Regions from separate parts of the Lamprobacter sp. genome, predicted to be linked through region 1. Evidence: predicted binding sites of a transcription regulator. Region 1 holds the regulator's gene; the other holds the start of a gene.
What was found. Region 1 encodes FliA, which starts transcription of late flagellar genes. Its sites were predicted from a motif close to GCTAAAGTTNNNNNNNNNNCNGCCGATA; they were not measured.
Positions count from the first base shown of each region.

Region 2: VBE63_RS08170 (NADH-quinone oxidoreductase subunit J) is a predicted target of FliA. The motif match lies at 3,507-3,534, and genes of this name have one in related genera.

Region 1 covers NZ_JAYESN010000020.1:26,304-40,937, reverse strand. The annotation lists gene VBE63_RS07555 (flagella synthesis protein FlgN) at 1-3, shown strand, start outside; gene VBE63_RS07550 (CheR family methyltransferase) at 364-1,203, shown strand; gene VBE63_RS07545 (chemotaxis response regulator protein-glutamate methylesterase) at 1,293-2,357, shown strand; gene VBE63_RS07540 (methyl-accepting chemotaxis protein) at 2,404-4,119, shown strand; gene cheY (chemotaxis response regulator CheY) at 4,157-4,546, shown strand; gene cheZ (protein phosphatase CheZ) at 4,586-5,251, shown strand; gene flhB (flagellar biosynthesis protein FlhB) at 5,359-6,525, shown strand; gene flhA (flagellar biosynthesis protein FlhA) at 6,576-8,603, shown strand; gene VBE63_RS07515 (flagellar protein FlhE) at 8,655-9,092, shown strand; gene VBE63_RS07510 (RNA polymerase sigma factor FliA) at 9,201-9,914, shown strand; gene VBE63_RS07505 (motility protein A) at 9,945-10,763, shown strand; gene VBE63_RS07500 (OmpA/MotB family protein) at 10,756-11,466, shown strand; gene VBE63_RS07495 (methyl-accepting chemotaxis protein) at 11,512-13,404, shown strand; gene flhD (flagellar transcriptional regulator FlhD) at 13,408-13,737, shown strand; gene flhC (flagellar transcriptional regulator FlhC) at 13,741-14,289, shown strand; gene cheA (chemotaxis protein CheA) at 14,500-14,634, shown strand, end outside.
Region 2 covers NZ_JAYESN010000022.1:45,039-59,672, reverse strand. The annotation lists partial or broken gene VBE63_RS08185 (NADH-quinone oxidoreductase subunit M) at 1-442, opposite strand, end outside; gene nuoL (NADH-quinone oxidoreductase subunit L) at 462-2,456, opposite strand; gene nuoK (NADH-quinone oxidoreductase subunit NuoK) at 2,488-2,793, opposite strand; gene VBE63_RS08170 (NADH-quinone oxidoreductase subunit J) at 2,790-3,440, opposite strand; gene nuoI (NADH-quinone oxidoreductase subunit NuoI) at 3,679-4,170, opposite strand; gene nuoH (NADH-quinone oxidoreductase subunit NuoH) at 4,248-5,294, opposite strand; gene nuoG (NADH-quinone oxidoreductase subunit NuoG) at 5,307-7,748, opposite strand; gene nuoF (NADH-quinone oxidoreductase subunit NuoF) at 7,826-9,115, opposite strand; gene nuoE (NADH-quinone oxidoreductase subunit NuoE) at 9,129-9,656, opposite strand; gene VBE63_RS08140 (NADH-quinone oxidoreductase subunit D) at 9,656-10,915, opposite strand; gene VBE63_RS08135 (NADH-quinone oxidoreductase subunit C) at 10,908-11,639, opposite strand; gene VBE63_RS08130 (NuoB/complex I 20 kDa subunit family protein) at 11,676-12,152, opposite strand; gene VBE63_RS08125 (NADH-quinone oxidoreductase subunit A) at 12,220-12,576, opposite strand; tRNA gene VBE63_RS08120 (tRNA-Leu) at 12,753-12,837, opposite strand; gene secG (preprotein translocase subunit SecG) at 12,907-13,374, opposite strand; gene tpiA (triose-phosphate isomerase) at 13,424-14,185, opposite strand; gene smpB (SsrA-binding protein SmpB) at 14,300-14,634, shown strand, end outside.

The sequences.
Region 1 (14,634 bases):
TAGTCGCAAGGCACCGCCCTGTTAAACGCGCTTGCCTTGTCGCCTTCCAGCCACCGAGGCGCCCCGCAACAGGCCTCCATCAAGTCGAGCGCGCAGGCGAGGCGCAGCGCCGGGGCGACTTTCAGCGCTCAGCATCCACAGGAACGCGCTAGTCGCCTATACTCCCTTAGATGTCCCTCGCCACGATGCCCTCTATGCAGGAATCCGTGGTGGCGCTAACCTGTCCGGATTGCCCGCGCATCGAGCCCCGGTTTGGTGCGCTGAGCGCGTTGTCGCCCGTGCCGGGACAGGGCAGGATCGTATTAGCCGGGGAATATAAGGATGGCAGTTAGTTTGAACGGGCTCGCGGAACAGCCGGCCGCCATGATCAGTGGCTGGTCCTCTTACGGGACGGTCGAGCGGGATCTCGTGCTCACGGATGCAGACTTTCACCGCATCCGCGAGCTGATCCACAAACGGGCGGGCATTGTGCTTGCGGAGCATAAGCGCGAGATGGTCTATAGCCGTCTTGCCCGACGCCTGAGGCACTATGGCCTGACCCAATTCAGTGAGTATCTGGCCCGTCTGGAGCGCCGGCCAGACGCCAAGGAATGGGAGGCCTTCACCAACGCGCTGACCACTAACCTCACCGCGTTCTTCCGCGAATCCCATCACTTCCCGCAGCTCGCCGACCATGTTCGCGACCGCAAGGGCGCGATCCGTATCTGGTGCGCCGCGGCCTCCACCGGCGAGGAGCCCTACTCGATCGCCATGACCTTAGCCGAAACCTTGGGCACCCGCACCGCCGATGCCAAGGTCACCGCCACCGACATCGATACCGAGGCCCTCGCCAAGGCGCGGGCCGGCATCTATCCCATCGAGCAAGTCCACAAGATGGACGAGGCGAGAATCAAGCGCTTTTTCCAACGCGGCACTGGCAGTCAAGCCGGGATGGCCCGCGTGCGCCCTGAGCTGCGCGCGATGGTGGACTTTCAGGAGCTGAATCTGCTCACACCCGGATGGCCCTTCAAAGGCCCTTTTGATGCGATTTTCTGTCGTAACATCATGATCTATTTCGACAAAAAAACCCAGGCACATATCCTCGAGCGCTTCGCTCCGATGATGAAGCCCGACGGCCTCTTATTCGCCGGCCACTCCGAGAACTTTACCTATATCACCCAGGCCTTCCGACTCCGCGGTCAGACGGTCTATACCGTCGCCTGATCTGTTGAGCATCGCGCTCGCGACATGGTGCCCAAGCCCAATGCGGCCGGGTCTGTCACCGACCGAGAGAGGGGTGTAGGAGGCTTATTTTGAGCTCTACGAATAAGATTAAGGTGCTTTGCGTCGATGACTCGGCGCTGATCCGCGACCTGCTGAGCGAGATCATCAACAGCCAGCCCGACATGGAGGTGGTTGCGGTGGCCTCGGACCCGATTATGGCGCGCGATCTGATCAAGCGTCATAACCCCGATGTACTCACCCTGGATGTCGAGATGCCACGGATGGATGGCCTCGATTTCCTCGAGCGCCTGATGCGGTTGCGTCCGATGCCGGTGCTGATGGTCTCCTCCTTGACCCAGGCCGGCTCGGAAGTGACCCTGCGCGCCCTCGAGCTTGGCGCCCTGGACTTCGTCTCCAAGCCCTCTATCGGCATTCGCCGCGGCATGCTGAGCTACACCGAGGAGATCACCGAGAAGATCCGGGCCGCCGCGCATTCCCGCCCCCGGCAGGCTCCGCGACGCCGCGATCCCCCCCCCGCGCGAATCAAGGCGCCGATGATCTCGAGCGAAAAGCTGCTCATCATTGGCGCCTCCACCGGTGGCACCGAGGCCATCCGCCAGGTGCTCGAGCCCTTGCCGGCCAGTAGCCCAGGTATCCTGATCACCCAACACATGCCCGGCGGCTTTACCCGCTCGTTCGCCGATCGGCTCGATCGACTCAGCCAAATCTCGGTGAAGGAGGCAGAAGAAGGCGAGCGGGTGCTGCCGGGGCATGCCTATATCGCCCCTGGTGACCAGCATCTGAAGCTAGCTCGGAGCGGTGCCAATTATGTGGTCAAGCTCGACGATGGTCCGCCCGTCAACCGCCACCGCCCCTCAGTCGATGTGCTGTTTCACTCGGCGGCCCAGAATGCAGGACGCAATGCGATCGGAGTGCTGCTCACCGGCATGGGCAAGGACGGTGCCGCCGGTCTGCTCGAGATGCGCAATGCCGGGGCTCCGACCATCGCTCAGGATGAAGCCAGCTGTGTGGTCTTTGGCATGCCGCGCGAGGCGATTGCGCTCGGCGGGGCCTGTGAGGTGATCAGGCTCGAGGAGATTGCACCGCGCATGATGGCGCTCGCGGCCGCATCCGGTCGGGCGCAGCGGGTCTAGCGGATTCGCAGACTCGGCTCAATGACAAGATGAAGGGAAAGACCAGATGTTCAAACAGATTAAGATCTCAACCCAGATCTCCCTCCTCGTCGGATTGCTCGCCGCCGCCTTGGTGGCCCTGACCGTCCTTGGGCTCAACGGTCAGCAACAAGCGGTAAAGGGACTGGATTCGGTCTACCAGGACCGGGTGGTGCCCCTGCACCAGCTCGAATCGATTGTCGAGCAGTATGCAGTCAGTGTCGTCGACAGCTCGCACAAGGTCAATGCGGGTACGCTCAGCTGGAGCAGAGGCCGCACCAATATGGCCAACGCGCTGACGGAGACTGCCTCAGACTGGCAAGCCTTTCTGGGCACTGATCTCGTCGCCGACGAAGAACGCCTGGTTGCCGCTGTCAGCCCCCGGTTAGAAGCCGCGAATCAGGGCATTCAGGAGCTGCAACAGATCATGCAGCGCGAGGACAAGGCCGCGCTCGAGGCCTTCGTCAGCAACCGGCTCTATCCGCTCATCGATCCGATCTCCGAGGGGTTTCAGGATCTGATGACGGTCCAGGTCGAGGTCGCGAAGGCGACCTATGAGGACGCCTCAGCCGCGTATCAGCGCAGCCGCACGCTGCTTATCACCGCACTGGTCGTGGTCTTGGTCGGTAGCCTGCTGCTCGCCTGGCTGATCATCGCCGGCATCAATCGCCAGCTCGGTGCCGAGCCCTATCAGGTGGCGGAGATCGCGAAACGCGTTGCAGATCAAGACTTGAGCCTGGAGATCCAGACCAAGTCGAATGACGACAGCAGCGTGTTGGTGGCCATGAAACGCATGGTCATGCACCTCGCGAGCGTGATCGCCGAGGTGCGCCAGAGCAGTGCGGCCATTCATCTGGGCGCCAGCGAGATCGCCGCCGGCAACGCCGATCTCTCATCACGCACCGAGCAGCAGGCCTCGGCACTGGAGGAAACCGCCTCGAGCATGGAAGAGCTCACGGCCACCGTTAAACAGAACGCTGATAACGCTCGCCAGGCCAGCGGCCTTGCCCTTGAGGCCTCGGCCACCGCTGAGCGCGGTGGCGAGGTGGTCGATCGGGTGGTGAAGACCATGCATGGCATCTCGAACAGTTCTCAGCAGATCGCCGAGATCACCAACGTGATCGATTCGATTGCCTTCCAAACCAATATCCTGGCGCTCAATGCCTCGGTTGAAGCCGCCCGCGCCGGCGAGCAGGGGCGCGGCTTTGCCGTGGTGGCAGGCGAGGTGCGCAACCTGGCCAGCCGCAGCGCCGAGGCTGCAAAAGAGATCAAGGAATTGATCGAAGGGGCTGTATCGCAGATCCAGGCCGGCTCATCATTAGCGGAAAATGCCGGAACCACCATGGAAGAGGTGGTTGGAGCTGTGCGTCGAGTCACTGATATCATGGACGAGATCTCAGCCGCCTCCCAAGAGCAAAGCCAGGGCATTGACCAGGTCAGCCAGGCTGTGGGCCAGATGGACGAGGTCACGCAGCAGAATGCGGCCTTGGTGCAAGAGGCATCCGCGGCCGCAGCCTCCCTGGAAGAGCAGGCGAGCCGCATGGAACAGGCGATCTCAAGGTTCCGCTTGGAGAAGACAGCGAGCCCCGCTCGCGCCTTGCCGAGCAAAGGGCACAGTAACAGCGCTCAACCGCAGGCGCGGCAGGCTGCGCTGCCTGCGTCCTACCGGCTTGAATCCTCGGACAAGTCGGAGCCGCCACAACGTCAGACAGCAACAGCCGAAGACGAGTGGGAAGCTTTCTAGAAACGAAGCCTTCTAAAACGAATAGAGAGAATTCGGGATGGTAGACAAAAGCATTAATATACTGGTCGTTGATGACTTTCCGACCATGCGGCGCATCGTGCGCAGCCTGCTGAAAGAGCTGGGCTTCACCAACGTCGAGGAGGCCGAGGATGGCCAGGACGCCTTGAACAAGCTCAAGGCCGGCGGTTTCAAGTTCGTGGTTGCGGATTGGAACATGCCCAACCTGGATGGGATGGAGATGCTCAAACAGATCCGCGCCGATCCTGACCTGAAGGATCTACCGGTGCTGATGGTGACGGCCGAGGCCAAGAAAGAAAATATCATTGCTGCCGCCCAAGCAGGTGCCAGCGGTTATGTGGTCAAACCCTTTACGGCCGCCACACTCGATGAAAAATTGAACAAGATCTTCGAGAAACTGGGCTGGTAACAGCGCCCGCCGACCGTCCAGGATTACTGGAGATAGACAATGACCACGGAACAAAAACCGCAGGATGATCAGCAAGGCATGGACATGCTGATCTCGCGCATCGGGAATCTGACGCGCCTACTGCGCGACAGCATGCGCGAGCTCGGTCTCGACAAAGAGATCGAGAAGGCCGCAGAGGCTATCCCCGATGCCCGTGACCGGCTCAACTACATTGCCAATATGACCGAGCAGGCGGCCCACCGTGCACTGAATGCCATTGATCGGGCACAACCGCTGCAGGAGGAGCTGGAGAGCCGTGCGGCGGCGCTCGATCAGCGCTGGGCGGAGTGGTTCGCGGAACCTCATGAGTTGGACGCCGCCCGCGCCATCGTCGTGGATACGCGCAGCTTTCTAGCTGAGGTGCCGGAGAAAACGCAGGCCACCAACAAAGAGCTGCTCGACATCATGATGGCGCAGGACTTCCAAGACCTGACCGGCCAGGTGATCAAGCGGATGATGGAGGTCATCAAAGAGATCGAGAATCAGCTCGTTCAAGTGTTGATCGACAGCGTGCCAGAAGGCCAGGCGCGTGACGAGATGCAGCGCCGAGCCGATAGCGGTCGCAACGAAGGCCTACTCAACGGCCCGCAGATCGACCCTCATGCTCATGATGTGGTCGGCAGCCAGGATCAGGTCGACGCCCTGCTCGACGAGCTCGGTTTCTGAACAGGCGCTCGCTTGCCCCGTCGCTCCGCCATAGGCACCATCGCTGTTGCGCAGCCTGCCTCCCGTGAAGACCGGTGGCGCTTCACCCGCATGCTCGATGACCGGCTATGGCTGAAGACCAAGGCAACGACCAAGAAAAAACCGAAGAAGCCACCCCGCGACGCTTAGAGAAGGCGCGTGAAGAGGGACAGGTTGCTCGCTCCCGCGAGCTGACGACCTTCATGCTGCTGCTGGTTGGGGTCGGAACCTTCTGGGCTGGGGGCGCCATGATCTACGATCAGCTCGGGCTGATCATGGAGCAGGCCTTCCTGTTCGAGCGGCGCGAGGTCTTCGAGGTGCCGCTGATGCTGGTCAAGACGACCGACCTCGTCAAGCGCACGCTGTTCACGATGCTGCCGGTTTTCCTCTTGCTGGCGCTCGCAGCCCTGATCGCTCCGGTCTTGCTGGGTGGATGGCTGGTCTCGGCCAAGGCGCTGCAGCCACAGCTATCCAAGCTCAATCCGATCAAAGGACTCAAGCGGGTGCTCGGCGTCCAGGCACTGGTCGAGCTCGCGAAGGCGATCGCGAAATCGGTTCTGGTTGGCAGTATTGCCGTCACCTTCCTGATGGCCAACCGCGGGCGTTACATGGACCTGATGGATCAGCCGATCCAGCAGGCGCTGGCAAATAGCTTGGAATTGGCGGTCATGGCAAGCGCCCTCATGGTGCTGGCGCTGCTGGTGGTCATTCTCATCGATATTCCTTACCAGCTCTGGAGCCACGCCAAGAAGCTGAAGATGAGCAAAGAAGAGGTCAAGCGTGAGCACAAGGAATCCGAGGGGGACCCGCAGATCAAGGCCCGCATTCGCCAGCAACAGCAGGCGATTGCACGTGGCCGTATGATGAGCAAGGTGCCAGAGGCCGATGTCATCATCACCAACCCAAGCCGCTATGCCGTTGCGCTCCGATACGAGGAACAAGGCATGTCAGCACCTCGACTGGTTGCCAAGGGCGTTGACCAGGTCGCTGCCCGCATCTGCGAGATCGGCGATGCGCATGCGGTGCCTCGGCTCGAGGCTGCCCCGCTTGCACGCGCACTCTATCGCTATGTGGATCTCGACGCCGAGATCCCGATGGCGCTCTACACCGCGGTGGCCGAGGTGATGGCCTGGGCCTTCCAGTTACGGCAATTCAACAGCGCCGGTGGTCCGCTGCCGCCACCGCCGGAAAACCTCCCGATTCCGGAGGCACTGCAGGTTCCGGCAGACAAACCGAGCCCTGAGGCGCGCCCATGACCGCTTTCAGCGCACTGCTCGAGAAGCAGCCCTGGCTCAATAATGTACAGATGAAGGTCCTTGCCGGGCCGGTGCTCATCTTGCTGATTCTCAGCATGATGATCCTGCCACTGCCGCCGTTCATCCTGGATCTGCTGTTCACCTTCAATATCGCCCTCGCCGTGCTGGTGCTGCTGGTGAGCATGTTTACCCAGAAGCCACTGGATTTTGCGGCCTTTCCGGCGGTGCTGCTGTTTACGACGCTGCTGCGCCTCTCGCTCAATGTCGCCTCGACCCGAGTCATCTTGATGGAGGGCCATCAGGGCGGTGACAGTGCCGGCAAGGTGATCCAGGCCTTCGGTGAGTTCCTGATCGGCGGTAATTTCGCCGTCGGCTTGGTGGTCTTTCTGATCTTGGTGATCATCAATTTCATGGTCATCACCAAGGGTGCCGGGCGTATCGCCGAGGTCGGCGCGCGGTTCATGCTCGACGCCATGCCAGGTAAGCAGATGGCGATTGACGCCGATCTCAACGCCGGGCTGATTGGCGAGGACGAGGCGCGCAGGCGCCGCGGCGAGGTCTCGCAAGAGGCGGACTTCTATGGCTCGATGGATGGTGCCAGCAAGTTCGTCCGCGGTGACGCGACCGCCGGCCTGGTGATCATGGTCATCAATATCATCGGTGGCCTGCTGATCGGCATGATGCAGCATGACATGAGCTTCGGTGATGCGGCGCGCACCTATACGCTGATGACCATCGGTGATGGCCTAGTCGCACAGATACCGGCGTTGGTGATCTCGACCGCCGCCGGCGTGACCGTCTCCCGGGTCAACACCGAGCAGGACGTCGGGCAGCAGATGATCAGCCAGCTGTTCATCAATCCGCAGGTGATGATCCTGGCCGCGATCGTAATGGGCATGTTGGGCATGGTCCCAGGCATGCCTAACCTGGTCTTTCTGATCTTTACCTCTCTGCTTGCCGGTCTGGCTTGGTACCTGTTGCATCAGCGGGAAAAACGGCTGGTCGAGAAGGCGATCGTCGAGCCGACGGCAACCACCAGAGAGACCCCGGAGGCGAGCTGGGACGACGTGCAACTGGTCGACACCCTCGGACTCGAGGTCGGACATCGCTTGATCCCGCTGGTCGACCAACGCCAACACGGCGAGCTCCTCGGCCGCATCAAGAGCGTGCGCAAGAAGTTTGCGCAAGATGTTGGCTTCCTGCCGCCAGTGGTGCATATCCGCGATAACTTGGAGCTTGGGCCTAACACCTATCTGGTCTCACTCAAAGATGCCGAGATCGGACGCTCGGAGGTTCTACCCGGCCAATGGCTCGCGATCGATCCCGGCCAGGTCACCGGCAAGCTCGAGGGAACCCCCACCCAGGACCCAGCCTTTGGCTTGCCCGCGGTTTGGATTGGCAGCGAGCAGCGCGAGCATGCCCAGGTCTATGGCTATACCGTGGTGGATGCCAGCACGGTTGTCGCCACCCATCTGAATCACCTCTTACACCGGCATGCTGCCGAGATGCTCGGCCGTGCTGAAGTCCAGAACCTGCTGGACAAGCTCGGGGCCGAGCAGAAGGGGCTGGTCGAAGAGGTCGTCCCGAAGCTGATCTCACTGACCGCATTGCAAAGACTCTTACAGAACCTCCTGGCCGAAGAGGTTCCGATTCGCGATCTTCGTAGCATCCTCGACACCCTGGCCGAACACGCATCACAACAGCAGGATCTGGGCGAGCTGACCGCCGCGGTGCGGATCGCGCTTGGGCGTGCCATCGTTCAGCAGTGGTTCCCGGGGGAGAAGGTGCTGCGGGTGATCGGGCTGGACACCCAGCTTGAACAAGTCTTACTGCAGGCCATGAGTGGTAACGGTGCGCTCGAGCCAGGCTTGGCTGAGACCTTGATGCAACAAACCGAGCAGGCACTGACCCGCCAGGAAGCCGCTGGCGAGCCGCCCGTGCTGGTTGTCCAACACAGCTTGAGGGCCGTGCTCGCGCGTTTCCTGCGCCGACGCTTGCGCCATCTGATGGTGATGTCCCAGGCGGAGATACCGGATGATCGCAGCCTGCGGGTGACGCAATTGATTGGAGGCAGGTAGCGGATGAGCAGGCGGACCACTAAGCGGATGCCAAGGCCGACGACAAGGCGAATGCGCAGAGCAGTATCCACAGAGGGCGTTCAGGCGACAACTCGAGCCCGCATCACCCTGTTGGCGTTATGCTGGTTAGCATCATTCAGTGGCCCGGGCGCCTGGGCCGCGGGGAGTTGGGTCGCGACGGCACCGCCGCTGCGCGTGAGCATGGCCGAGCGGGAGAGTCTCTCGGCGCCGCTGCAGCCGCCGGCGTCGGTGCCTGAAGGCGAGATCCACAGCCTGACTTGGCGATTCACTGCCCCGCCGGGCGCCCGGTTGAGGGGGCGTCTGTGTCAGGCCGATCGCTGTGTCGCGGTGGACAGCATGCGTGGCAGCAGCACCGCGCTTGCTGGATACCCGGCAACGCTGCCGCTACGGTTTCATTTCGCCCTCGCCCCCCAGCAACAGCAGGCCGTGGTCGTGGGAGGCATGCAGCTCATCGTGAATTACCAATGATCGAAGATAAGGAAAGCGAAGAGTGCAAGATGAAGGGCACAAGATGAAGGGCACAAGGTGAAGGGCACAAGGTGAAGAGAGCAAGGTGAAGAGCGCAAGGCAAACGGGATGTATACTGCGAAAGGCAAGATCGACCAGCACGAACTCGTGACGCAGTATCTGCCGCAGGTGCGCCGGCTGGCGCTTGCGCTGCAGGTCAAGCTGCCGCCCAGTATCGAGCTTGACGATCTGATCCAGGCCGGCACACTGGGACTGCTCGAGGCCCTGGGGCGTTTTGATGCGAGCCAGGGTGCGAGCTTCGCCACCTTTGCCAACCAGCGCATCCGCGGCGCGATGCTCGATGAGCTACGCAGCCGCGACTGGCTACCGCGCAGCGTCCGCCGCAACGCGCGTGCGATGGACGACGCCATACAGAAACTGGAGCAGCGGCTAGGGCGCACACCCGAGGAGCATGAGATTGCGGCTGAGATGGAGATCGACCTGACTGATTACCGGCAATTGCTCAACGATACCAACAATGGTCAGTTCCTACCCTTTGAGGAACTCATCCAAGAGGGGATCGAGCCGGGAGCGGCAAACCGACCCGCCGACCCCTCGCTCAGTGGCCTGATCGATGACGAGCAGCGTCAGCGCCTGATCGAGAGCATTGAGGCCTTACCCGAACGCGAAAAGCTCATGATGGCACTCTACTATCAAGAAGAGCTCAACCTGAAGGAGATCGGCGCCGTGCTCGGGGTCAGCGAGTCACGCGTCTGCCAACTCCACAGCCAAGCACTCAGCCGGCTCAGGGCGCGGCTTCATGAGGCTGCGGCCAGTCAATAAACTGTTGCTTAGTTCCACTCATAAGTCCCCATGAATCCCTCTACCGTCATCGGCATCTTCGCCAGCATCCTGCTGCTTGGCACCGTTCTGTTTTTCACCGCGGAATCTCCCGATAGTTTTCTCAATCTGCCCGGCCTCGCCATCGTGCTCACGGGCACCATGGCGGCCACCTTTATCAGCTATCCACTACGTGAGGTGCTGCGCGTCGTCGGCCTGGTCGGCGTGGTGTTCCGCCGCGAAAACACCTATACCCGCGACGACATCACGGAATTGGTGGATGTCGCGCGCCTTTGGTTCAAAGGCGATGTCCGCGCGGTCGAGGCGGCGCTCGACCAAATGCGCAACCCCTTCCTCCGCAGCGGTATCCAGTTGGTGATCGCCAACACCAAAGAGCAGGAGATTTTCGACCTGCTCAGCTGGCGCATTGCGCGGCTCAAAGCCCGGGAGCATGCCGAGGCGCAGATCTTTCATACCATGGCCACCTATGCGCCGGCCTTCGGCATGATCGGTACCTTGGTGGGACTGGTGAATATGCTCGAGGTCATGGAGGCTGGCGACCTGCAAGTGATTGGGCCGCGCATGGCCGTCGCCTTGCTCACTACTTTTTACGGCATCCTGCTCGCCAATCTGGTGTTCAAACCCTTTGCGGTGAAGCTCGAGCGACGCACCGAGGAGCGGCTGATCGCGATGAATATGGTGCTTGAGGGGATCTCGCTGATCACCAAGCGCCGCCTACCCTCGTTCATTGAGGAGACCCTGAACTCCTTTGTCGCCACCTATCACGACGAGATTCGTGATCCGACCAAGCCCGGCATCAGTAAAACCAAGAAGAGAACCAGAAATGCTTGATCGAGGCAATCGGCAATCGATGCCGGAGATCAAGACCGGGGGTGATAGCGATGCCTGGCTGATGAGCTATCTCGATGTCTTGACCCTGCTCATCACCCTGTTTGTGCTCCTGGTCTCGATGCTGGGAACAGGTAGTTCCGATAGCACCCAAGCGCGCAATGATGGTGGTACAGAGCAGCATCAGCAGGCCGCTATCGGCGCCGGCCAGCTGCCCGCAAATCAGGGGCTGCTGCCGCAGCATAGCGGGCTACTGCCCCAGGATCAGGCCATTCAGACACTCGAACAGCAGCAATTCAAAGGCATGGAAGGCGTTGATGGGGTGAGTATCGCCGAGGGACAGGGAGGCATCACCTTGCGTCTCGACAACAGCCTCTTGTTCGCCAGCGGCGAAGCGGAGCTGACCGCTAAGGGTCAAGAGGTCATCGGGTCGCTGGTGCCGACATTGGAGGCGTTCGATGGACAGGTCTCGGTCGAAGGCCATACCGACAATGTCCCGATCTCAACGGCACGCTTCCCGTCCAATTGGGAGCTCTCCACCTCGCGCGCCATTGCGGTCTTACGTTATCTGATTCAATCCGGAATTCCAGAAGGCAGATTACGCGCCATCGGTTATGCTGATACACAGCCGCTTGAGAGTAATGACAGTGCCGCCGGGCGCGCCACGAATCGCCGTGTTGAGCTGTTGTTGAAGCAAAGTCTCTAATCTCGATCGATAACGATCAAGCTAGTAGAAGGGTGAGTCTCCCTCATGCGTCTTGACCATTTCCCCATTGGGTTTCGGATCATCGCTGGCTTTGTCGCCATGCTGTTAGTTGCTGTCGCGATCATCGTGCCCTACCTACTCGACCGGCTCGACGGTGTGATCCAGGAAGCCGAGCAGCGGGAGTTGCGCTCGCTGCACGGCAATCTCATGGCCACCCTCGACGCGGAAGGCCGCCGCGGGAGCGCCATGAGTGCGCTGGTTGCACTGATCCCGGAGGTTCAGCAGGCCTTTGCAGAGCAACGCCGCGACCGGCTTGCCGAGCTCTTTGTGCCAGGCTTCAAGACGCTGCGTGAGCAGTACGGCATCGCCCAGTTCCAGTTTCATCTGCCCCCTGCCACCTCGTTTCTGCGCGTCCATGGCCCGGACAAGTTTGGCGATGACCTCAGCGCCATCCGCCAGACGATCATTGAGACCAACCGCTCACAGCAGCCCATCACGGGCCTTGAGCGCGGTGTGTTCGGGCTCGGTATCCGCAGCCTGCAACCGGTGCAATGGCAAGGCCAGCACATTGGCTCGCTCGAATTTGGGATGAGCTTTGGCCAGGATTTCTTCGAGCGTTTTGAGGAACAGTTCGGCGCCGGTGCGGCGCTGCGACTGCGCGAGGGAAACGGCTTTACCACCTTCGCCTCAACCTTCGGTGATCAGCCGCTGCTCAGCAAGGAAGCGCTCGAGGCAGCGCTGAACGGTGAGCAACCGATCGAAGACCACTTCTACGAGGAGACACCGGTGGCGGTGATGGGGGCGGTCGTGCGGGACTTCTCGGGTCAGCCCGTGGGGGTGCTTGAGGTAACGCTAGACCGAACCTCGTACATTGCGCGGGCGAACACCGCGCGCAACGCCGCCCTGTTCATCATCGCCGTCACCATGGGCATCGGCATCCTGCTTGCGTTCCTGATCTCGCAGACCATTACCGGCCCGATCAAGCGCACCGCCGCGGCGATGGGCGATATCGCCGAGGGTGAGGCTGATCTCACGCAGCGCCTAGATGCCAGTGGCCAGGATGAGCTGAGTGAGCTTGCACGGCAGTTCAACGCCTTCGTCTCGCGCATGCAGTTAACCCTGCAGGATGTGCGCGATAGCGCGCGCAGCGTTTACGAGACCTCAGGCTCCATTGCCCGAAGTAGTGAGGACTTGGCGAGCCGCAGCGATGAGGCTGCCGCCAATCTTCAGCAAACCTCGGCGGCGATGGAGGAGATCGCTGCCACGGTGGCACATGGGGCGGATTCCGCCCATCAGGCCACCGCGCTCTCCGCATCGGCTAGCGAGGCAGCAACTCAGGGCTCAACCGGGATGCAAGAGCTGCGCACGACCATGAAGGATATCGACCAGGCGTCGTCGCGCATTACCGATATTGTCACCTTAATCGATGGCATCGCCTTTCAGACCAACATCCTCGCGCTCAATGCCTCGGTGGAGGCTGCCCGCGCCGGCGAGCACGGTCGAGGCTTCGCCGTGGTTGCACAAGAGGTGCGAACACTCGCCGAGCGCTCTCGTCAGGCCGCGCGCGAGATCCGCGATGTCACCGAGGAATCCGTCAAGACCTCCCGCCTCGGCCTGAACAAGGTCGAGCAGGCGAGCGCGGCGATGAACAAGATCTTAGAGAGTATTAGCAACGTGAATGACGTGCTCGAAGAGATTAGCGCCAGTACCCGAGAGCAGAGCTCAGCTGTGGCCGAGGTCAATACCGCGGTGACCGAGCTCGACACTGTCACCCAGCAGAACGCCGCCATGGTCAACCAGACCTCCTCATCGGCCGCTCAGATGCGCTCGCTTGCCGAGCATCTGAACGCCCTGATCGACGCCTTCGAGCTCGGCGCCACGGCTGAGGACGATCGCAGCCAGCGGCAGGCCGCTCTACCACATCGGATGACCCACTAACAGATGGACGAAGACTGCCTGATCAACGAGATCCAAGATCTCAATCTGACCTATCTGCTGCTGGCTCATCGCATGCTTCAGAGCGATCGAGCAAGCGCAATGTTTCGGCTCAAGATCAGCGATGAAATGGCCGAGCTTCTCTTGTCGCTGAGCGCGCGACAGCTCGCTAAACTATCCAGAACCAATCAGTTACTTTGCCGCTTCGGCTACGACGATGTCGAGCAGCTCCGCACCGTGACCCATCAGCCGCGTGAACAAGACCTCTCAGGCTTCCACTCGTCGCTACTGATGGCGTCTCGCCCGCACCGCAGGACCGAAGAGACGGGGAATTGAGCCATGTCAACAAAGAGTCCGGTCACCGAGATGCATCAGGTCCAGCTCGCCATGGAGTTGATCGAGCTGGGTGCTCGCCTACAAGTGCTGGAGACCGAGACCAACCTCAGCCGCACCTGTCTCACAAAGCTCTACAAAGAGCTCCGAGGCAAGTCGCCGCCGAAGGGCATGCTGCCGTTCTCGACCGACTGGTTCATCACCTGGCTGCCGAATATCCACGCCTCGCTGTTCATCAATATCCACCAACGCTTGCAGCAAGACTTTGGCTGTGACCGCATCGACGCCTTTGTGCGGGCCTTCCGGCTGTATCAGGAGCAGGTCCAGCTCAGCGGTCAAGAGCCGGTCCTCGCCCTCACCCGTGCCTGGACGCTGATGCGATTCTTCGAGAATGATCTGCTACAGTTAACAGGTTGTACCCGTTGCGGTGGTCAATTCATTGTTCATGCCTATGCACCCATTCAGGATTATCGCTGCGGTCTCTGTCACCCACCCTCTAGGGCTGGCAAGACGATGCGGCGCGCGGCCGCGGTGGCCGAACGCAAGGCAAGCTGAGCACAGTACCCTATGAGCACAGTCACCTAGCGAAGCAACATCGCTCAGCGCCAAATACATGCGCCAGCAGCCCCTGCCCCTTTAGCACTCAGGCCGGCAGAAGCAAGCACGCCCGAGATGGCGGCCGCTAGGGAGGCGGGGCAAGATGGTCGGGCCATCAGTGACAGAATGGCCTGACTCCAGTCGATCGTTCGGGAGCCGGAAACGCGGATGGATATCACCGATTTCTACGATACCTTCTTTGAAGAAGCAGAAGAGCTTTTAGCGGACATGGAGCGCTATCTTCTCGAGCTCAATCTCGAGGAGCCTGATGCCGAGCAGCTCAACGCCATCTTCCGAACCGCC
Region 2 (14,634 bases), on a different contig from region 1:
GGATCAGCATCGCCTCCCAGAAGAAGTAGAACAGGATCGCATCGAGCGCCGAGAAGACGCCGACCATGATGCCTTCCATGATCAGGAAGGCGGCCATGTAGTGCGAGGGCCGATGGGTGATCACATCCCAGCCAGCGATGATGACGAAGATGCCGATGAAGGTAGTCAGCAGGATCAGCGGCATCGAGATGCCGTCGATACCCAGGTGGTATTCGATGCCGAGTGCCGGCAGCCAGGCCGAGCGCTCGACGAACTGCATCTCGGCCGTCGTCGCGTCGAAGCCGAACCAGAGCACCAGGCTGGCCAGGAAGGTCAGGACTGCGTACACCAAAGCGATACGCTTGGTCAGCTCGACATTCTGCTCACCGCTGGCGATGACCGCGAGGCCGCCGATGATCGGCAGCCAGATGACCAGCGAGAGCCAAGGAAATTCCAATAACATGCGCCGGGTCTCCCGCGTCTTAGAGGGTCACGAACAGGGTCAAGAGGACCACCAGCCCAAGGATCATGGCGAAGGCGTAGTGGTAGAGCATGCCGGTCTGCAGATGCCGGACCACACCCGCAAACCAGCCCACCGCCCGTGCCGAGCCGTTGACCACCAGGCCATCGATCAGGCGCTGATCGCTGCTCTTCCACAGCAAGCGGCCGAGACGTTGACTGCCACCCGCGAATACGCGCTGATTGAAGTCATCAAAGCCGTATTTATCCTCGAGCAGGCGCGTCAGACGACCGCCACGCGCTTGCAATTCGACATCGATGTTTGGATTGCGCCGATGCAGGTACAACCAATAATAGGCCGCCAACCCAAGCCCGGCCATCGACAGCCAGAACGGCAAAGCCTGCATGCCATGGCGAATGAATTCGCGCTGCCCATGCCAGTGCGCGGCCAAATGATGCAGCGTATCTTGCTCGGGCTTGACGGTGATGGCATCGCCGAGCCAGTTCTGCACCAGCAGCGGCTCGATGGCGTACCAGCCGATGAAGACCGAGGGAATCGCCAGCGCGATCAGCGGGATGGTCACGACCCAGGGCGTCTCGTGCAGATGCGAGCGGGTGTGATGATCCATCCGCGGCTCGCCGTGGAAGACCAGGAAGTAGAGTCGGAAGCTGTAGAGCGCGGTGACAAAGGCGCCCAGGGTCAGCAGCAGATGCGCAAGGCCAGCGCCGCCGATGTGCGAATGCCCCACCGCCTCGATGATCGCATCCTTGGAGAAGAAACCGGAGAATCCCGGGAAGGCGATCAGCGCCAGCGAGCCGAGCAGCGCGGTGATCCAGGTGATCGGCATGTAGCGCTTGAGCCCGCCCATGTTGCGGATGTCCTGATCGTGATGCATGGCAATGATCACCGAGCCCGCAGCCAGGAACAGCAGCGCCTTGAAGAAGGCATGGGTCATCAGGTGGAAGATGCCAGCGGCATAGGCCGAGGCGCCCAGCGCGGCGATCATGTAACCGAGCTGCGACAGCGTCGAATAGGCGACCACACGCTTGATGTCGTTCTGCACCAGCCCAACCAGCCCCATGAAGAAGGCGGTGACCGCGCCGATCACCAGCACGAACGACAGCGCTGTAGTCGAGAGCTCATAGAGCGGCGACATGCGCGCGACCATGAAGACGCCCGCCGTGACCATGGTCGCGGCATGGATCAGCGCCGAGATCGGGGTTGGGCCTTCCATCGAATCCGGCAGCCAGACGTGCAGCGGCATCTGCGCCGATTTGCCCATGGCGCCAATGAACAGCAGGATGCAGATCAGTGTCATCAACGAGACACCGCCAAACACCGCGACCTGGGTATCCGCAAGGTCCGGCGCCTGCGCGAAGACCTCGGCGTAGTCGAGCGAGCCGAAGTACATCACTACCGCAGCGATGCCGAGGATGAAGCCGAAGTCACCAACCCGGTTGACCAGGAAGGCCTTGAGGTTGGCCGAGATCGCCGACTCGCGCACCGTGTAGAAGCCGATCAGCAGATAGGAGACCAGGCCCACCGCTTCCCAGCCGAAGAACAGCTGCAGGAAGTTATTCGACATCACCAGCATCAGCATCGAGAAGGTGAACAGCGAAATATAGCTGAAGAAGCGCTGATAGCTGTTGGTGCCGACGCGCGAGTCCTCGGGCCAGTTATGGGCGTCGTCGGCCATGTAGCCGATGGTGTAGATGTGCACCATCAGCGAGACGAAGGTCACCACCGCCATCATCAGCGCGGTGAGGCGATCGACCAGGAAGCCGATCTCGAAGCGGATGCCATCGGCGACCATCCAGGTATAGACGGTGCCGTTGAAGGCCTGCTCGTCGTGCCAGATGAAGCGCGACAGCACCCAGAGCGACAGCAGGGTCGCGATGCCGACGCCAAGGATGGTCACCGAGTGCGCGCCGACGCGGCCGATCTTGCCGCCGAAGAAGCCGGCAATGATGGCGCCGATCAGCGGCGCCAGCACGATGGTCAGATAGACGGTCTCCATGGAAGGATTCTCCGAGCGGTGTCCGGTGGGCTCAGCCCTTGAGCATGTCCAGATCGTCGACGTTGATGGTGCGCCGATTGCGGAACAGGACCACCAAGATGGCGAGCCCGATCGCGGCTTCGGCAGCGGCGACGGTGAGGATGAAGAAGACGAAGATCTGACCACTCAGATCGCCGAGGAAATGCGAGAAGGCGACGAAGTTCATGTTCACCGCCAGCAGCATCAGCTCGATGCACATCAGCAGGATGATCACATTCTTGCGGTTCAGGAACACCCCGGCGACCGAGATCGAGAACAGCAGCCCGCCGAGCAGCAGGTAATCGGAAAGGGCGATCATTCGGAGTCCTCCTTCAGCGCCGGTGCCGCAGCCTGTTGACCCAGACGCGGTGCGGGCGGCATCGAGACCAGGCGAATGCGATCTGGTCCCTTCTTCACCCGCACCTGCTTCGAGGCATCCTGATACTTGGTCTCAGGCCGCCGGCGCAGGGTCAGGCGAATGGCGGCGACGATCGCCACCAACAGGATCACCGCCGCGATCTCGAACGGATACAGATAGGTAGTGTAGAGCTGCAGCCCGAGTTCGACCGTATTGCTGTAGTCGGCGGGCTGCGCCTCGGGCTTCGCAAACAGCTCTAGCCCGAAGTTGGACGGTCCCAACACCAAGAACAGATTCACCACCATGACCAGCGCGATCAGTAACCCGACCGGCAGATAGCGAATGAATTGCCCGCGCAGTGCGGCGATGTCGATATCGAGCATCATCACGACGAACAGGAACAGCACCATCACCGCACCGACATAGACCAGCACCAGCACGATGCCGAGGAACTCCGCCTCCAGCAGCAGCCAAAGGGCGGCACTGCTGACGAAGGCCAACACCAGAAACAGCACCGCGTGCACCGGGTTGCGGCGCGTCACCACCATCCCTGCCGCGACGACGGTGATGGCCGCGAAGACGTAGAAGAGAAATTTTTCGAAGCCCATGGGATTTCCAGCTGACGTGGCTGCTTGGGAGACTGGCTCTCGCGCGCAGTCAGACTATTGACAGTCGATCGTTCAATCGGGCAGCAACATGAGCCGCTGCGCTCGTTACTCGCTGCCCATCGACATCCCGCTGTTTGCCAAACTGGCCTTCAAGTCGGGACGTCGTTGATGGACAGGCTCCTGGCCTTATCCTGATCGCTTGACTCGATTGCCTGTATGAGCAACTCGGGTCTTGATCTCAGCGATAAGGCGCATCCGCGCTCCGTGCTGCTGCGATCCGCGATTCGTATTTATCGCCGATCGCGAGCAGTTTGTCTTTGGTCATGATGTTCTCGCCGCGATTCTCGAAGTGGTATTCATAGATATCGGTCTCGACGATCGAGTCGACTGGGCAGGATTCCTCGCAGAAGCCGCAGTAGATGCACTTGAACAGATCGATGTCGTAGCGTGTCGTGCGCCGCGATCCATCGGCACGCGGCTCGGCCTCGATGGTGATCGCCAGCGCGGGACAGACAGCCTCGCAGAGCTTGCAGGCGATGCAGCGTTCTTCGCCGTTAGGATAACGGCGCAGCGCATGCAGCCCCCGAAAACGCGGCGAGACAGGCGCCTTCTCCTCGGGATATTGCACCGTGAACTTGCGCTTGAACAGGTAGCGCCCGGTCAAGCTCATTCCACGGAAGAGTTCGGCGAGCAAAAGACTGTTGAGATAACTGCGAGCGGCTTGAAGCATGATTCACTCTATCGGCTGTGGACGGGCGCTGAGGTCGCGGTCACGCATCCTGGTAATCCAAGCAAGGACCAGCCTGGCTAGGCGGCCACTGCCGACCACCAGGGCGGCAACTGCGCGAGCACGGCCACCGCGACCACCAGAATCCAGACGATGGTGATCGGGATAAACACCTTCCAGCCAAGGCGCATGATCTGGTCGTAGCGATAACGCGGGAAGGTCGCGCGCAGCCAGAGGAAGACGAACATGAAGAAGAACGTCTTCAGTAGCAGCCAGATCACCCCAGGTACCCATGCCGTCGCTTCATCCAGGCTTGGAATGCCTTGGAAGGGCGACAGCCAACCACCGAAGAACAGCAGCGTGGTCAGCATCGCGATCAACACCATGTTCGCGTATTCGGCGAGGAAGAAGATCGCGAACGCCATGCCAGAATATTCAACATGGAAGCCGGCAACGATCTCGGATTCGCCTTCCGCCACATCGAAGGGCGCGCGGTTGGTCTCGGCCACGCCGGAGATGAAGTAGACCCCGAACAGCGGCAGCAGCGGCAGCCAGAACCAGGTCAGCAGACTGCCGCTTTGACTCTCGACGATCACGCTCAGGTTGAGGCTCCCAGCCGCGACCAGCACCCCCACGAGGGCGAAGCCCATGGCGATCTCATAGGCGACGATCTGCGCCGCGGCGCGCATCGCACCGAGCAGCGCGTATTTCGAGTTCGAGGCCCAGCCGGCGATGATGACGCCGTAGACACCCAGCGAGGTCAAGGCAAGCACATAGAGCAGACCGGCGTTGATATCGGCGAGCACCAAACCGGCGTCGAACGGGATCACGGCCCAAGCCGCGAGCGCCGGCACGATCGCGATCAGCGGCGCGAGCAGGAACAGGCCCTTGTTGGCCTTAGTCGGGACGATGATCTCCTTGACCAGGAGCTTCAGCGCATCGGCGATCGGCTGCAAGAGTCCGCGCCAGCCGACGCGGTTCGGCCCGATCCGTACCTGCATGTAGCCGATGACCTTGCGCTCGGCATAGGTATACCAGGCCACCACTGTCAGCAATGGGACGATGATCGCGATGATCGCGACCAAGCTCTGCAACGGCAGGGGGAGCCAGTTCCATAAGTCCATCATATACTTATACTCCTAGGCCTGGATCTTCTCGAGCCACACCGAACCGATGCAGGGCCCAAGCACTTGGCTACCATCAACGGCGGCCGGAATCCGGGCGCAGCCGAGTGCGATGCGGTCATCCAGGATCACCGGTGCCTGCGCTGCGATTGCAGCCGCTGATGCCGCTACAGTCTCAATGCCTGAGCTAGAATGCGCGCTCGCACGCGCCCCCCTGCCTTGGATCAGCCGCACCTGATCGCCCTCGACCAACCCCAGGTTGGCGGCCTGTTGTGGATTCAGGTGCACCGCCAGTGGCTCCGCCTGGGACGTACGCTGCAGGGCGAGTGCATGGCGCACCAACGCATCGCTTGCATAGATCGGTCGATTGCCGATGCGGCTCAGCTCGGGGCCAGAGGATGCCGGGCGTTCGGTGACGGAGACCAGCGCCGAGGGATCGCCCAGCCGGTTCTCAGGCTTCAGGTCTGCGCAGGCCTGAGCAACTTCATCATGGATATCGCGCGCGCTGTTCTGACTAAAGCCCTCGAGCTCAAGCATGGTCCCGAGAACCCGTAAGACCTTCCAGCCCGGGCGTGCATCACCAGCGGGGGCTACCGCACCCTGGAAGCGCTGCCAGCGCCCTTCGGCGTTCACAAAGGTTCCTGCCGTCTCGGCAAAAGCCGCGATCGGCAGCAGCACATCGGCCACCTCCTCAAGCGCTGTGCTCTTAAAGAGGCTGCAGGCGACCACCTGATTGGCTGAGCGCAGGGCGGCCATCGCCAAGCTCGGATCAGCCAGATCGCGATCCGGCTCCAAGCCCCAGAGCAGATAGCCCTGGCGTGGATCGGTCAACATCGCCTGAGCATCCAACCCCGGACGGTTGACCCTCGTACCCCCTGGTCGGCGATGCGGCAAACTGCCAGCCAATCGGCTGCCGAGGCTATTGGCGGCCTCCGCAAAGAAGCCGAGCTTGCACTCGGCGGCCGCCGCGAGCGCGGCCGCCAGGGCTCGAATTAGCGCGTAATCAGGATCAGACTCGGCCAAGGCGCCGAGCAGCAGGAGACCTTGCCCAGACTGGCCAGCCGTTTGCAGCGCGGTCGCCATCTGTCGATGCCATTCGCTGATCTCGGCAGTCGCCCCCTGCAACGGCTTGCCGAGCACCTGCAACAGGGCGCGTAGCTCGGAGGCCAGCGCCGAAGGCGCGGCAACCCGTTGAATGCTGCTGTGGTTGAGATCGACTGCGTAGGGGTTCAGGAGTCCAATAGTCGCGCCCGCGAGCGCGGCCTTGCGCAGCCGATGCGCCAGCAACGGTTGTTCCTGGCGCGGATCACTGCCGATGAGCAGCACAGCTTGCTGCTGCTCAAGCTTGGCAATCGGCATCCCCAGCCAGGGGAATCTTGGGTCGGCGGCATCGCCCCGGAAATCCTGCTGTCGCAGCCGGGTATCGATATGATCGCTGCCCAACGCGCGCACCAGCTTCTGCAGCAGATACTGCTCTTCCAGCGTCGCGCTCGGCGAGACCAGACAGCCGAGCTGATCCGGCCCTGGCGCTCGCAGCGCCTCAACCGCCGCATGCAAGGCCTGCTGCCAATCGACCACCTGCCATTGACCGTCGCGCTTGAGCATCGGCGCCGTCAGCCGCTCGGGGCTGTTCAGACCCTCGTAGCTGAAGCGGTCGCGATCCGAGATCCAGCACTCATTGACGGCCTCGTTATCGCGTGGATGCACGCGCATCACCTGGCCACCGCGAATGTGCAGATGCAGGTTCGAGCCGACACCGTCATGCGGCGCAATGCTCGGCTCAGTGGTCAGCTCCCATGCACGGGCGGTGAAGCGATAGGGCTTCGAGGTCAGCGCGCCGACCGGACAGAGATCGATGATGTTACCCGAGAGTTCATGCGCCATCGTGTGCCCGACGAAGGTGCCGATGCGCATGTCCTCGCCACGCCCGGTCGCGCCCAGCTCACGCAGCCCGGCGATCTCGGCGCCGAAGCGCACGCAGCGGGTGCAATGGATGCAGCGGGTCATCTCGGTGGCGATCAGCGGGCCCAGATCTTCGTCCTTGACCACACGCTTGCGCTCGCTGAAGCGCGAGACATCCTCACCGTAGCCCATGGAGACATCTTGCAGCTCACACTCGCCGCCCTGATCGCAGATCGGGCAATCCAGCGGGTGGTTGATGAGCAGGAACTCCATGGTGCCGCGCTGGGCATCGAGCGCCTTCTTCGAGCGCGTGAGCACCTTCATGCCCTCGCCGACCGGGGTCGCGCAGGCCGGTATCGGCTTCGGGAAGGGTCGCCCGCCCTGCTCCGCTTCCACCAGGCACATGCGGCAGTTGGCCGCGATCGAGAGCTTCTCGTGATAGCAGAACCGCGGGATCACGATGCCCTCGCGATCGGCCACCGCGATGATCATCTCACCGGGCGCCGCCGTGCAGACACGGCCGTCGATCTCGAGGGTAATCTTGTCGTCCGACATCGATGTAGATCTACCTGCTGAGGTTGCGCCGCAGCGTCATAGGGATTGCGCGAGAACGTCGAGCCAAGGCACGACGCTCAGGCGGCCTCGACCAGCGAACGGCCGTGCTCGACCAGATGCTCGAACTCGGACCGGTAATGCTTGAGGAAACTCTGCACCGGCATCGCCGCTGCATCGCCCAGCGCGCAGATGGTGCGCCCGCCAATCCGACCGGCCACGTTGTCGAGCAGATCCAGATCCTGCGGACGCCCGTTGCCGGCAAGGATACGATCGAGTACCCGCGCTAACCAACCCGTCCCCTCGCGGCAGGGCGTGCACTGACCGCAAGACTCATGCGCGTAGAAGTGCGCCAGATTGGCCAGCACCTTCACCATGCAGGTGCCCTCTGCGATGATGATCACCGCGCCGGAGCCGAGCATCGAGCCGGCCTTGGCGATGGAGTCGTAATCCATGTCGGTGCGCAGCATCACATCACCCGGGACCACCGGGACCGACGAGCCACCAGGGATCACCGCCTTCAGCGCCCGACCGCCGCTCACCCCACCAGCCATCTCGAGTACATCCTTGAACGGGGTGCCGAGCGGGATCTCGAGGTTGCAAGGCCGCTCGACGTGACCGGTCACCGAGAACAGCTTGGGTCCGCCATTGTTCGGCTTGCCCTGCTCCAAGAACCATTTGCCGCTCTTCTCCAGGATCACCGGCACCGAGGCCAGGGTCTCGGTGTTGTTGATCGTGGTCGGCATGCCATAGAGCCCGGCCTGGGCCGGGAATGGTGGCTTGAAGCGCGGCTGGCCCTTCTTGCCTTCGAGCGATTCGAGCAGCGCCGTCTCTTCACCGCAGATGTAGGCGCCGGCGCCTAGATGGGTGTAGAGATCAAAATCGACCCCTGAGCCGAGCAGGTTCTTGCCCAGCATCCCGGCTGCGTAGGCCTCTTCAAGCGCGCCATCGAAGCGTGCGATCGGCTCGTAGAACTCGCCGCGAATGTAGTTGTAACCGACCGTCGCGCCGATGCAATAACCGGCGATCGCCATCCCCTCGATCAGCTGATGCGGGTTGTAGCGCATGATGTCGCGGTCCTTGCAGGTACCGGGCTCACCTTCGTCTGAGTTGCAGACGATGTACTTTTGACCCGGCTTGGTGCGCGGCATGAAGCTCCACTTCAGCCCGGTTGGAAAACCGGCGCCACCACGACCGCGCAGGGCCGAGGTCTTGAGCTCGTCGATGAGCTGGTCTGGATTGGGCTTCTCGCGCAGGATGCGCTCCCATTGCACATAGCCGCCGACGCTGCGATAGCTCTCGAGGGTATAGCGCACTCGTGCATCGAGATGCATGGTGCGGAAGCAAACGGTGTTCTGATTCTCTGCCATAGGTCGCACGCGCTCAGTCGAGGTCGTCGATGATCTTGTCGATGGCCTCCGGGGTCACGCACTCGTGATAGGTCTTGTCGACCATCACCGCCGGTGCGTGCCGGCAGGCACCGAGGCATTCGAACTCCTTGAACGTGAGCTTGCCATCGGCGGTGGTGCCGCCAGGCGCTACGTTATATTTCTTTTCAATGTGGTGCATCAGCTCTTCGGCACCACCGAGCATGCAAGAGACGCTGTTGCAGACGCAGACCTTGTGCCGACCAACCGGTTCGAGATCGTACATCGCGTAGAAGGTCGCGACCTCATAGACCGCCGTCTCGGGCATGTCCAGATAGGCAGCCACCTGATCCATCAGCTCGCGGCTCAGCCAACCGCCATTGTGATCCTGCACCAGGGTCAGCGCCGGCATCACCGCCGACTGCTTCCATTCTGGCGGATATTTGGCGACGTGCTTATCGATCTCGGCGCGCAGCTCAGGCGTGAGCAGCGTCTCCTTGTCGACATCATGGATGACCGCGAGCGGTGTCGTGCGAAAACTCATCAGCGGTCGATCTCCCCAAACACGATATCCATGGTGCCGATGATCGCGACCACATCGGCGAGCATGTGACCCTTGGCCATCTCGTCCATCGCCGCGAGATGCGGGAAGCCGGGCGCGCGCACCTTGAGCCGATAGGGCTTGTTGGCGCCATCGGAGACGATGTAGCAGCCGAACTCGCCCTTGGGCGCCTCGACCGCGGCATAGACCTGACCCGGCGGCGGGCAGTAGCCCTCAGTGAAGAGCTTAAAGTGGTGGATCAGCGCCTCCATGTCGTCCTTCATACCGACCCGAGTCGGTGGCACCACCTTGTAATCATCGACCATCACCGGACCGGGATTGACGCGCAGCCAATCGATACACTGCTTGATGATGCGATTGGACTGACGCATCTCCTCGATGCGCACCAGATAGCGATCGTAGCAGTCGCCGTTCTGGCCCACCGGGATATCGAAGTCGACCTGATCATAGGCCGCATAGGGCTGCATCTTGCGCAGATCCCAGGCGACCCCGGAGCCGCGCAACATCGGGCCGGTGAAGCCCAGATTCTTGGCGCGGTCGGCATCGACCACGCCGATGCCAACGGTGCGCTGCTTCCAGATACGGTTATCGGTGAGCAGGGTCTCGTACTCATCGACCAGCTTTGGGAAGCGCTCGCTGAAGTCTTCGATGAAGTCGAGCAAAGAGCCACTACGAGGCTTGTTGAGCCTACGCATGGTGCGTTTGCCGTGCCACTTGGAGCTCTCCTCGGCAAAGCGCGGCATCTGCTCGGGCAGATCGCGGTAGACCCCGCCCGGTCGGTAGTAGGTCGCATGCAAGCGCGCCCCCGAGACCGCCTCGTAGCAGTCCATCAGGTCCTCGCGCTCGCGGAAACAGTAGAGGAAGACGCTCATCGCGCCGACATCGAGCGCATGCGCCCCAAGCCACATCAGGTGGTTGAGGATGCGGGTGATCTCGTCGAACAGGGTGCGGATGTACTGGGCGCGGATCGGCGCCTCGATGCCGAGCAACTTCTCGATCGCACGCACATAGCCGTGCTCGTTGCACATCATCGAGACGTAGTCGAGCCGGTCCATGTAGCCGATCGACTGGTTGTACGGCTTCGACTCGGCGAGCTTCTCGGTCGCGCGGTGCAGCAGACCGATGTGCGGATCGGCGCGATCGATGACCTCGCCGTCCATCTCCAGCACCAGGCGCAGCACACCATGCGCGGCCGGATGCTGCGGACCGAAGTTCAGCGTGTAATTACGAATCTCAGGCATTGGCTGCGTCCTTGGCACCGGTCACGGCCGGATGCTCGTCACCGAGGTAGCGGCTGTCGTCGCGGATGACCTTGGGCACCAACACCCGCGGCTCGATCTCGACCGGCTCGTAGACCACGCGCGCCTGCTCGGGATCGTAGCGCATCGCGACATGGCCGCTGAGCGGAAAGTCTTTGCGGAATGGATGGCCGACGAAACCGTAGTCGGTGAGGATGCGGCGTAGGTCTGGGTGGCCGTCGAAGAGGATGCCGAACAGATCGAAGGCCTCGCGCTCGAACCAGTCGGCCGCGGACCAGATCGACACTACGGACGGCACCAGTGGCTGAGCCCCGCCCGTGCGCACCACCAGTCGCAGCCTCCAGTTGTGCGCCAACGACAGCAGATGGTAGACCACAGCAAACCGCTCTGGATGATCGATCTCGAGCTCGAGATCACGATCAACGCCGCGGCCGAAGCCGAAGTGCGATGCCTCCGTGGTCGCCCACTCCGAGAGGCCATAGGCGGAATAGTCGACCGCGCAGAGGTCGATCAACTGTTCAAAGCCAAAGTCACTGTGATCCCGCAGTCGGCTAGAGGCTTCGATCAGCGCTGCTGCGGGCAGTTTGAGTGTCAGCTCGCCACGGTCGGCGCTGAGCTCGCCGCCAACCGCCGCAAAGTCCTCGTTCAGTCGCGTCGCCAGGGCGTCGAGACGCGAGTCGCCAGTGGTCATGGTCGGATCAGACATGAATATCTTGAGAGAAGCCTCGCCAAGCGTTGAGGGTCAGCGCGCAATCGTGTTGGTGCGACGAATCTTGTTTTGCAACTGCAGGATACCGTAGAGCAGTGCCTCCGCCGTTGGCGGGCAGCCTGGCACATAGACATCCACCGGCACAATGCGATCACATCCGCGCACAACAGAATACGAGTAGTGGTAATAGCCACCACCATTGGCGCAAGAACCCATCGAGATCACCCAGCGTGGCTCGGCCATCTGGTCATAGACCTTGCGCAAGGCGGGCGCCATCTTGTTGACCAAGGTACCGGCTACGATCATGACGTCGGACTGACGCGGGCTCGGACGGAAGATGATACCGAACCGATCCAAGTCGTAACGCGCAGCGCCCGCATGCATCATCTCCACCGCACAGCAAGCAAGCCCAAAGGTCATGGGCCAGAGCGAACCCGTGCGCGCCCAGTTGATGAGCTTGTCAGCGGTCGTGGTGACCACGCCCTCTTCGAGAATGCCTTCGATGCCCATAACAGTCCCCTAACTCAGCCTTAGCCGTTCCAGTGTCGCGACAGCTTCAAAGCCACCCTTGGTCACGTCACTCCCAGTCGAGCGCGCCCTTGCGCCACTCATAGATGAAGCCGACGACCAGCACGGCCAGAAACACAGACATAGCCACCAGCCCGGTCGTTCCCAATTCCTCTAGGACCACGGCCCATGGGAAGAGGAACGCAATCTCGAGATCAAACAAGATGAAGAGGATGGCGACCAGGTAGTAGCGCACATCAAATTTCATGCGTGCACTCTCGAACGCTTCGAAGCCGCATTCGTAAGGGGCGTCCTTCTCGGGATCAGGCCGACGCGGCCCGAGGAACATCCCAAGCACACGCGGTGCGAAGCCAATAAGGATCGCCACGACCAGGAAGATCAAGATATGAAGATAGTCTTCAAGCATCTGGCGGCGACTCCAACAAATAACCCGTTTTAGGCGACAAAAAACCCGCTGTATGCTAGTTCAGACAACCTTTGGTGTCAAGCACCAGAGACCGCCCAATGCCATAAGATTCAACAGCTTAGCAAAGCCCAGAAGAAAAAAGGCGGTACCCGCATGCGGGTACCGCCTTTTTGTAATGGTGCCGACGGCCGGACTCGAACCGGCACGGCTTGCGCCACTGCCCCCTCAAGACAGCGTGTCTACCAATTCCACCACGTCGGCAAGCTCATTAGTATTATCGCAGATTTTCAGTCTACCCGTGACGACATTATTAGGTTACTCGACAGAAGGTTAATCCTCTTCTGACGCTGAGCCCGGAGACGATTCTGCACTGCCTTCCACCCTCGTCCGATCCGCATCGACCGCCAGCGGCGGAAGATCATTAGTCGCCGCAGGCGACCCATCCGCGGGAACGACCGGCAGATCGCTGGTTGCCGAGGGTGCAGGCGTAGACTCAGGAGACCGCTCTTGCGAAGGGGCTATCGGAGCCGATAGATCCATCCCATCCATCAAGCCGCCCGGCTCGCTCACACGGGCCGCAAAGTAGGCGAGTGCGATACTGGTGACAAAGAACAGCGTCGCAATGATCGCCGTCGACCGCGACAAAAAGGAGCCCGAGCCCTGAGCACCAAAGACTGTCGACGAGGCGCCACTGCCGAAAGCGGCACCAGCGTCAGCACCTTTACCATGCTGAAGCAGCACCAGGGCGACCAGGCCGATCGCAAGAACCAGATGGAGGACGGTCAGGATGAGCTGCATGAGGTGTCTCGGTCCGCCGCGTGAGCCAGTCGGCCACGTCAGCTATCAGTTAGGCGTTCGCGTCGCCGGCCTTGCAGATCGCCAGGAAGTCGGAAGCCTTGAGTGCAGCCCCGCCGATGAGGCCGCCGTCAATATCGGCCTGCGCCATCAACTCAAGCGCATTCCCAGGCTTCATGCTGCCTCCATAGAGAATGCGCACCGCAGCCGCAACCTCCGCGCTCTTCTTGGCAATCCGAGCCCGCAAGAATGCGTGCACGTCTTGCGCCTGCTCAGGGGTGGCCGTGACCCCGGTGCCGATCGCCCAAACGGGCTCGTAGGCAATCACACCCTTGGCGATTGCCTCTGCACCAGCAGACTCAAGCACGGCATCAAGATGACGCGCAACGACCTCTTCGGTCTTGCCCTGCTCGCGCTCTTCGAGTGTTTCGCCGACGCAGAGGATCGGGGTCAACCCCTGAGCCACGACAACCGCATATTTGCGCGCAATGATCGCGTCGGTCTCGGCATTGAACAGACGACGCTCGGAGTGTCCCAGGATCGCGTAAGTGCAGCCAAAATCCCGCAGCATCGCCGCTGAAACCTGGCCAGTAAAGGCCCCGGATTCCTCGCGCGAGCAATCTTGCGAGCCATAGCGGATCGCGGTGTCTTTGAGCAGATCTTCGGCCAAATACAGGTATGGGAATGGCGGACAGACGGCCACTTCCGAGGCCTTGACCTCAGCGAGCCCGGCCTTGATGCCATTCAGCAGCTCGACCGTCTCGGCCTTGCTACCGTTCATTTTCCAGTTGCCTGCAATCAGGGGCTGACGCATGACTGTCTCCCGAATAAATTAGCCGATCATCATAGCGACCAACCTCGGCTCATGCAAGCCACCGGTGAACGAAAGAGGCTTCCGTCTTGCTGATCGGTGGCTTAGACTGTCGGCATGGCAAAAGGCAAGAAGAAACCCGGCACCCCAAGCAGCACCATCGCGCTGAACAAGAAGGCGAAGCACGAGTATCAGATCGAGCAACGCCTCGAGGCCGGGCTCGCACTCGAAGGCTGGGAGGTCAAGAGCATGCGCGCCGGCCGCGTCCAACTCAAGGAGGCCTACGTCAAGATCTTGCATGGTGAGGCCTTTTTGATCGGCTGCCACATCTCCGCGCTCCCCTCCGCCTCGACGCATGTCGACCCAGACCCTACGCGGACCCGCAAACTGCTGCTCAAGCGTACCGAACTCAGTCGCTTGATTGGCCAGACCGAGCGCGCCGGCTACACCCT